DNA from 3 places in the Streptomyces luteogriseus genome. Region 1 is predicted to be linked to each of the others. Evidence: riboswitches for the same ligand, from Rfam matches in the RefSeq annotation. Region 1 holds a riboswitch; each other region holds the start of a gene.

Region 1 (2,253 bases):
CCTGCTCGGGCGGCGGTGGCCGGATCGACCTCGGCGTGCTGAGCCGCACGGACCAGGTGTGGACCTCGGACAACACCGACCCGCTCGACCGGCTCGCGATCCAGGACGGCTTCAGTCAGATCCATCCGGCCCGGGTCATGGCCGCCTGGGTCACCGACAGTCCGAACGCCATGCTCAACCGGCGGGCCAGCTCCCTGCGGTTCCGCTTCGTCAGTGCCATGGCCGGCGTGCTGGGCGTCGGCGGCGACCTCACGAAGTGGACGCGCGAGGAGCTCGCCGAGGCGCGGGAGTGGGTGGGGCTCTACAAGGAGATCCGGCCCGTGGTGCAGCGCGGCGACCTCTACCGGCTGCGTCCCCCGGAGGGTGGATCGAGTGCCGTGCAGTACGTCCTCGGCGACGAGACCGTCGTCCTCGCCTGGCTCCAGGCGCAGCGTTACGGCGAGCGCGTACCGGCACTCCGGCTGCGCGGTCTCGACCCGGCAGCAGAGTACGAATGCCTCGAAACCGGCGAAGTACACCGAGGGGCCGTGCTGCTTCATCACGGACTGGGGGTCGGTCTGCGTGGAGACCTGGACGCCGCAGTCGTCCGGCTTAAGCGGAAGTAGTCGTTCTGTCCGAATAGGGAGCTTCGGCCGCTAAGGGGTAACGTGCCCCGATCGTAAAGGAGATGAGGTCGGGGTGCGTGACCATCGTCATATTCGTGACGATGTGTTGTTGCCATGTTCACGTAATTCTGGCGTTATTCAGGGGTATTGAGGAAAGCGGGAGATCCGTAATCCACGCTCGGTGACGCCGCATCTGCCGAGGCATCAAGGGAAACACCGTCACGGGCAACCGCAAGCTTGTCCTATTGCGTCTTGGTCGCTTACGTTCCACACCAATCCGGACGGACGCCTAATCCTGCCGCCGCCCGGAGCCCCACACACTGACCCGACGTACGGCAGGAGCGGGGGACCCACAGGTAAGACGCCTGTTCCGGTTCCCGGAACGGCTTGGGGTTAAGCCGCGCCACGGCGCGGCCGGGCATCTCCAGCCCGCACCCGACAGCTCACCTCGCAGGCGACGGAGAGGAATTCGCCATGCCCGCGAAGGGTAAGCACCGCCGCCCCAAGTCCCAGCGTTTCACCCGCTCCATCGCCGTCGCCGGAACCGGCGGGGCCGCCCTCGCCCTGCCGCTCATGGGGGCCGCCGGCGCTCATGCCGCCACCCCGGAGACGGCTCCGGAAAAGGCCGTCCAGTCCGCTCCGGCCGCCGAGAAGAAGGCCGCCGAAAAGGCCAATGGCCCCCGCACGTACACCGTGAAGGCCGGCGACTATCTCGCGAGGATCGCCGACGACCAGAACGTCAGCGGCGGCTGGAAGAAGCTCTACGCGGACAACCGTGACGCCGTCGGCTCCGACCCGTCGCTGATCCACCCGGGCCTGAAGCTGTCGATCGGCAAGAAGGCCGCGAGCGCGCCGAAGGCCGCCGCCCCGGACGCGCCGAAGGCCTCGGCCCCGAAGCCGTCCGCCGCCGAGTCGGCCCCGAAGGCGCAGACCGCTGCCGAGCCGGCCGCGGCCAAGCCCGCCGCCGAGAGCAACTCCAGCGGCTACACCCTCCCGGTGGACGGTGCCACCGTCGGCACGCCGTACCGCATGTCCGGCAGCATGTGGTCCAGCGGCTACCACACCGGTGTCGACTTCGTCGTACCGACCGGCACGTCCCTCAAGGCCGTCGGCCCGGGCGAGGTCGTCTCCGCCGGCTGGGGCGGCGCCTACGGCAACCAGGTCGTCATCAAGCTGAACGACGGCCACTACGCCCAGTACGCCCACCTGTCCCAGCTCTCCGTCTCGGCCGGCCAGACCGTGACGGCCGGGCAGCAGGTCGGCCTGTCGGGCGCGACCGGCAACGTGACCGGACCGCACCTGCACTTCGAGATCCGCACCACGCCGGACTACGGCTCCGACGTCGACCCGGTCGCGTTCCTGCGCTCGCACGGCGTCTCTGTCGGCTGACCGACCGCACGACCGCCTGCCTGACACGCCTCCGAAGGCCGGACCCCGATCCCCGGGTCCGGCCTTCGGTGTGTCTGCGTCGACCGCCTCAAGGGATCGACAGGGGGCGGCAGTTGAGACACAGTGATCGCATCGTGAGTGCAAGCGCTTTCTGAAGGAGCTGTGTCCCGTGCCGACCACCCGCAGAACGTTCGCAGCCCTGGCAGCAGGAGCCGCCCTGGCGGCCATCGCCCCGACGGGGAGCGCGAGTGCCGTCCCC
Region 2 (2,253 bases), 6.5 Mb from region 1:
GCGGGACATGATCCTCACCGCCCAGGAGGCGGTGGAGTACGGCTTGGTGGACGGGGTCATCCCCAACCGCAAGGCCACTCCGGCCCCGTCGACCGGTCGGTGAGGCCCCCGGTGCTCCCGCCCGAACTGCCGCCGCTGCCCGCCCTGACACGCGCCGAGGCGGAACTGATCGACCGTTACCTCGATGTCGTCGACCTGCTCGGCCGCATCAACCCGGCCCAGGAGGGCGACACCTACCGCGGACTGCGCGCCGCTCAGGCCCTGGTGGGCAAGGCGACCGCGCTGCGTGACGCGTTGGCCCTGATGCACCGGCGAGGCGAGACGGAACTGCACGCCGGCACGCTGGCCCGGGCCCTGCGGGTGCTGGACGGTGAGCGGCGCACCGCCCGGCTCACCCTGCCCCCGGAGTCCGTCAGTTGACGCGGAACCGTCGACTCCGGACGCACGCACCGCCGGCGACGCGCCCGGAGCTGAGTTGAAACGGACCAAAAGACGTACCCCTGTTCGGAGTAGGCGGGAGACCGATTTTGGAGCCGCTCCGGTTGCGCAACGCGCGTAGCCGATGGACGGAATGGGGCATTCCGTCGCTGGTCCGGAGCTCCGCGAACCCGTGGACAGTGGCTCGAACGCACACGTGTCCACCCGAACGGGTGAGTGGTGAGTAACAACACAAATCCCCGGTTCCGTTGGGAAATCCGGACAGGCATGCGCCAAGATCCCTGTCTGACGACAAGCCCCCGCCGCTGTGGCGGGGCGATCCGGGCGGACGCCGAGTCCTGCCGCCGCCCGGATGACCGGTCGACAGGAGTGGATCGGCAGGAGTGGAGGACCCGAGCACGACGGGTCGCCGGGACGGTCACGCCATGACCGCCCCCGAGCAGCCCTTGGGGTGAAGCCGCGTCAGCGGCCGGGCAACTTTGTCAGCCCGAATCCGACAGGTCATCCTTCACAGGCGGCTGACGAAGGGTTGCGCATGACTGCGCTCAATCGTGTCCCGTCGCTCATGGCCCGGGCCGGCACGGCCTCGGCGCTCACCATCGCCGCGGTGAGCGGCTCCATCGTGGCGCCCGGCTTCGCATCCGAAGCCGCTGCGGCCACACCGGCGACCAAGGCACTCCAGATAGCGGCCTCCAAGAAGGGTTCGCCCTACAGGTACGGGGCCACCGGTCCGCACCGGTTCGACTGCTCCGGGCTCACGCTCTACTCGTTCAAGAAGGCCGGCAAGAAGCTCCCCCGCACGGCTGCCCAGCAGTACAACAAGACGAAGCACATCTCCGCCAAGAGCCGCAAGGCGGGGGACCTGGTGTTCTTCCACTCGGGCAGCAACGTGTACCACGTCGGTATCTACGCGGGTAAGAACAAGCTCTGGCACTCCCCGAAGAGCGGGGACGTGGTGCGACTGCAGAAGATCTGGACCAAGAGTGTCTGGTACGGACGCGTGAAGTGATCCGCCCGGCGTGCGGCGGCGTCCTTGACGCGCCGCCGCATGCCGGAGCGTGACACGGGCTCATGTGCATACCCGTGCTCCCATGGCCGAGCACCGCCCTGCACCGCGCGCAACGAGACGCCGCTGCGACGCGCCGACCGCACCTTCGTCGAGCTGCTCCAGGAACTGCGCGTCACCCGGACGGGCGTGCAGATCCTCTTCTTCTTCCCGCTGGCGCCGGCTCTCGCCCCGCGCTTCGAGGAACTCGACGCGCTCCAGCGCGTCACCTACGTCAGCGCCCTGCCGCCGGCGATCCTGGCCGCCGCCCTCTTCGCCGCTGCGGCACACCGTCGGACAGCCGTCAGGGCTGCGAGGGGCGGCAGCGCACCGGGAGGCGTCGGCGCGGCGCCGGTGACGGCCGCGGGCTCCGGCGGGGGGCGCGGGGCGCGGAGCGGGCGTCAAGGCCGTGGGGATGGCCCGGATGCGGGTCGCGCGGGCCGGGGCGCGAGGAGGGCGCCGCTGGACACGCCGTGCGGGTCCCGCCGCGTGTGACTACGGCTCCTGCTGCACCGCGGTCGTCACCGGCTGGACCGGGACGACCCAGGGAAGTTCGATCGAGATGGTCTTGCCGCCCTCGCGCGTGGGGCGGATGCGGAGCCTGCCGCCGCATTCCGCGGTCAGCCAGCGGATGATGACCAGGCCGCGGCCGTTGTCCTGCTGGACGGCGGCCGGCAGGCGTCTGGGGAAGCGGGGGTGGCTGTCCGTGACACCGATGCGCAGGTGCTCGTCACGGTCCAGTTCGACGTCCACGGTGAACGTCGGCGACT
Region 3 (2,253 bases), 4.1 Mb from region 1:
ACCGGCGGTGCGTGGAGCCAGAACAGCGGCAACGGCTATTACGGCGGCCTGCAGTTGTCCCAGGAGGACTGGGAGAACCACGGCGGCCTCGACTACGCCGCGAGCGCGGACCTGGCCAGCCGCTCCCAGCAGATAGCCGTGGCCGAGAGAATCCTCGCCGACCAGGGGGTCGGCGCGTGGCGCACCTGCGGACTGCTCTCCGGGCTCGAGCAGGGCAAGGACTCGGACTCCGACGCGTCCGGTTCATCCGATTCGTCCGGCCCGACGGACTCGCCCGGCCTGCTCGACTCGCTCGGGTCGTCGCCTTCGGCAAGTCCGTCCTCGTCCCCGTCGTCGTCCGACTCGCCGTCGGATGAGGAGGATGAAAAGGCTAAGTCGGACAAGTCGCCTGAATCTTCCGACTCCACAGAGCGGGATCAGCGGTCCGGCAGCTCTCCGTCGGCCACCCCCGGGAGTGGCAAGTCCGGTAAGTCGCGGCAGAGTGACGACTCCTCGGAGCTGACCGACACCGGATCCGGCCGTCACCGCGGCCCCAGTGCCGACGAAACCCTCCCGTCCGACAGCGGCCGCGCGGACGAGTCCACGGGCCGTCACGCCTCGCGCGGCGACGCGGGCTCCGACGAGGGCTCTGTCGACCCCGCCCAGGGCGACTACATCGTGGGAGTCGGCGACAGTCTCTGGTCCATCGCCGACTCCCTTGACGTCAGCGGTGGATGGCACGCGCTCTACGACGGCAACGAGAAGGCCGTCGGTACCGACCCGAACCTCATTCACCCCGGTCAGAAGCTCGCGGTGGAGGGCGAAGGGGACGAGAAGTAGCCGTTCGGGCAGTGCGGAAACGAGGGTGGAAGTCACCCCGAAACCGCGCGAGTTCACGTCATGATTAGCGGCTAATGTACCGTTTGGGACCCGTGAGAGATAGATCTCAGAAGCCCTGATCGTCTTTGAAATTCCGTGGATCGCGTGTCTACGGTCGTGACCGCTCGTCACCACGAGCCCCGGCTGCCGCAACGCCGAATCCTGCCAGCGGCCGTACGGGAACAGTCGTCGCGTCAAGCGCCGTAGGCAGGAGCGGGGGACCCAAGGTAGGTGCCCGACCGGACAGTTGTGCCGGAAGGGCTTGGGGTGAAGCCGCGTCCCGGGAGGGGCGCGGCCGGGCAACTCAACCGGCCCGAACCCGACAGCTCACCTCGCAGGCGTCGGTGAGGGGATCCACCATGCTGTTTTCCAGCAAGGGCAAGCACCGCCGTCCGTCCAAGGCCACCCGCGTCGTCGCGCTCGCCGGCGTCACCGGTGCCGCCGTCGCCGCTCCGCTGATGGCGGCCGGCAGCGCCTCCGCCGCCACCGCCTCCGAGTGGGACGCCGTCGCCCAGTGCGAGGCCGGCGGCAACTGGTCCATCAACACCGGCAACGGCTACTACGGCGGTCTGCAGTTCTCCGCCTCCACGTGGGCCGGCTACGGCGGCACCAAGTACGCCGCCACCGCCGACCAGGCCACCAAGGCGCAGCAGATCGAGATCGGCGAGAAGGTCCTCGCGGGCCAGGGCAAGGGTGCCTGGCCGGTCTGCGGCAAGGGCCTGTCGAGCGCCGCCTACACCGGCGGCGGTTCCACGAACGACTCGGGCAGCTCCTCGCAGAGCCAGCAGCAGAGCACCGAGTCCCGCGAGACCCAGCAGCCGGCCTCCCGCTCCGACGAGCGCCCCGCGGCCAAGAAGACCGTCACCACCCCGACCGGCAAGAAGGTCAAGAAGGGCGACGGCGAGTACAAGGTCGTCAAGGGTGACACCCTCAGCTCGATCGCCGCGGACGAGAAGGTCAAGGGCGGCTGGGAGAAGCTCTTCGAGCTGAACAAGGACATCGTCACCGATGCCAACCTGATCTACCCGGGCCAGCAGCTGCACCTGAAGTAACCAGCGGCCCACCGGGCCCGCCAGGGGCCCGGCCCGCCCGGACCCGCCCAGGGTCCACAGGCTCCCCGCCCCGGTGCGTCCTCCCCCGTACGCACCGGGGCGGGGTTCTTTCGGCAACCGGCTTTGTTCCGTTCGGAAACAATTTACTCTCGGTTCTGTCCATGAGGTGGGCGACCCGGTGGCCGATCGCCCGGAGCCGGTTAGGCTCATGTCGCGAGCCACCAAGGCCCGCACCTCGCCGGGTCCGCGCGACCCGCGTCACCGCGTCACATCAAAAGGAGATGCTCGTGCCGTCCATCGACGTCGTCGTAGCCCGGGAAATCCTGGACTCCCGAGGCAACCC

Evidence for each region. A riboswitch is a leader RNA that binds a small molecule or an ion and turns the genes downstream of it on or off. The one in region 1 is predicted to bind cyclic di-AMP.
Region 2: linked by a shared signal. The riboswitch ahead of BJ965_RS33375 (C40 family peptidase) and the one ahead of BJ965_RS04690 (M23 family metallopeptidase) in region 1 are both predicted to bind cyclic di-AMP.
Region 3: linked by a shared signal. The riboswitch ahead of BJ965_RS22935 (LysM peptidoglycan-binding domain-containing protein) and the one ahead of BJ965_RS04690 (M23 family metallopeptidase) in region 1 are both predicted to bind cyclic di-AMP.

The regions. Positions count from the first base shown of each region.
Region 1 covers NZ_JACHMS010000001.1:1,017,746-1,019,998, reverse strand. The annotation lists gene BJ965_RS04695 (alpha-galactosidase) at 1-605, shown strand, start outside; cyclic di-AMP (ydaO/yuaA leader) riboswitch at 921-1,075, shown strand; gene BJ965_RS04690 (M23 family metallopeptidase) at 1,080-1,994, shown strand; gene BJ965_RS04685 (DUF6250 domain-containing protein) at 2,164-2,253, shown strand, end outside.
Region 2 covers NZ_JACHMS010000001.1:7,516,763-7,519,015, reverse strand. The annotation lists gene BJ965_RS33385 (ATP-dependent Clp protease proteolytic subunit) at 1-103, shown strand, start outside; gene BJ965_RS33380 (hypothetical protein) at 112-420, shown strand; cyclic di-AMP (ydaO/yuaA leader) riboswitch at 768-969, shown strand; gene BJ965_RS33375 (C40 family peptidase) at 974-1,447, shown strand; gene BJ965_RS38785 (DUF6328 family protein) at 1,487-1,978, shown strand; gene BJ965_RS33365 (ATP-binding protein) at 1,979-2,253, opposite strand, start outside.
Region 3 covers NZ_JACHMS010000001.1:5,158,863-5,161,115, forward strand. The annotation lists gene BJ965_RS22930 (LysM peptidoglycan-binding domain-containing protein) at 1-819, shown strand, start outside; cyclic di-AMP (ydaO/yuaA leader) riboswitch at 1,048-1,214, shown strand; gene BJ965_RS22935 (LysM peptidoglycan-binding domain-containing protein) at 1,218-1,910, shown strand; gene eno (phosphopyruvate hydratase) at 2,198-2,253, shown strand, end outside.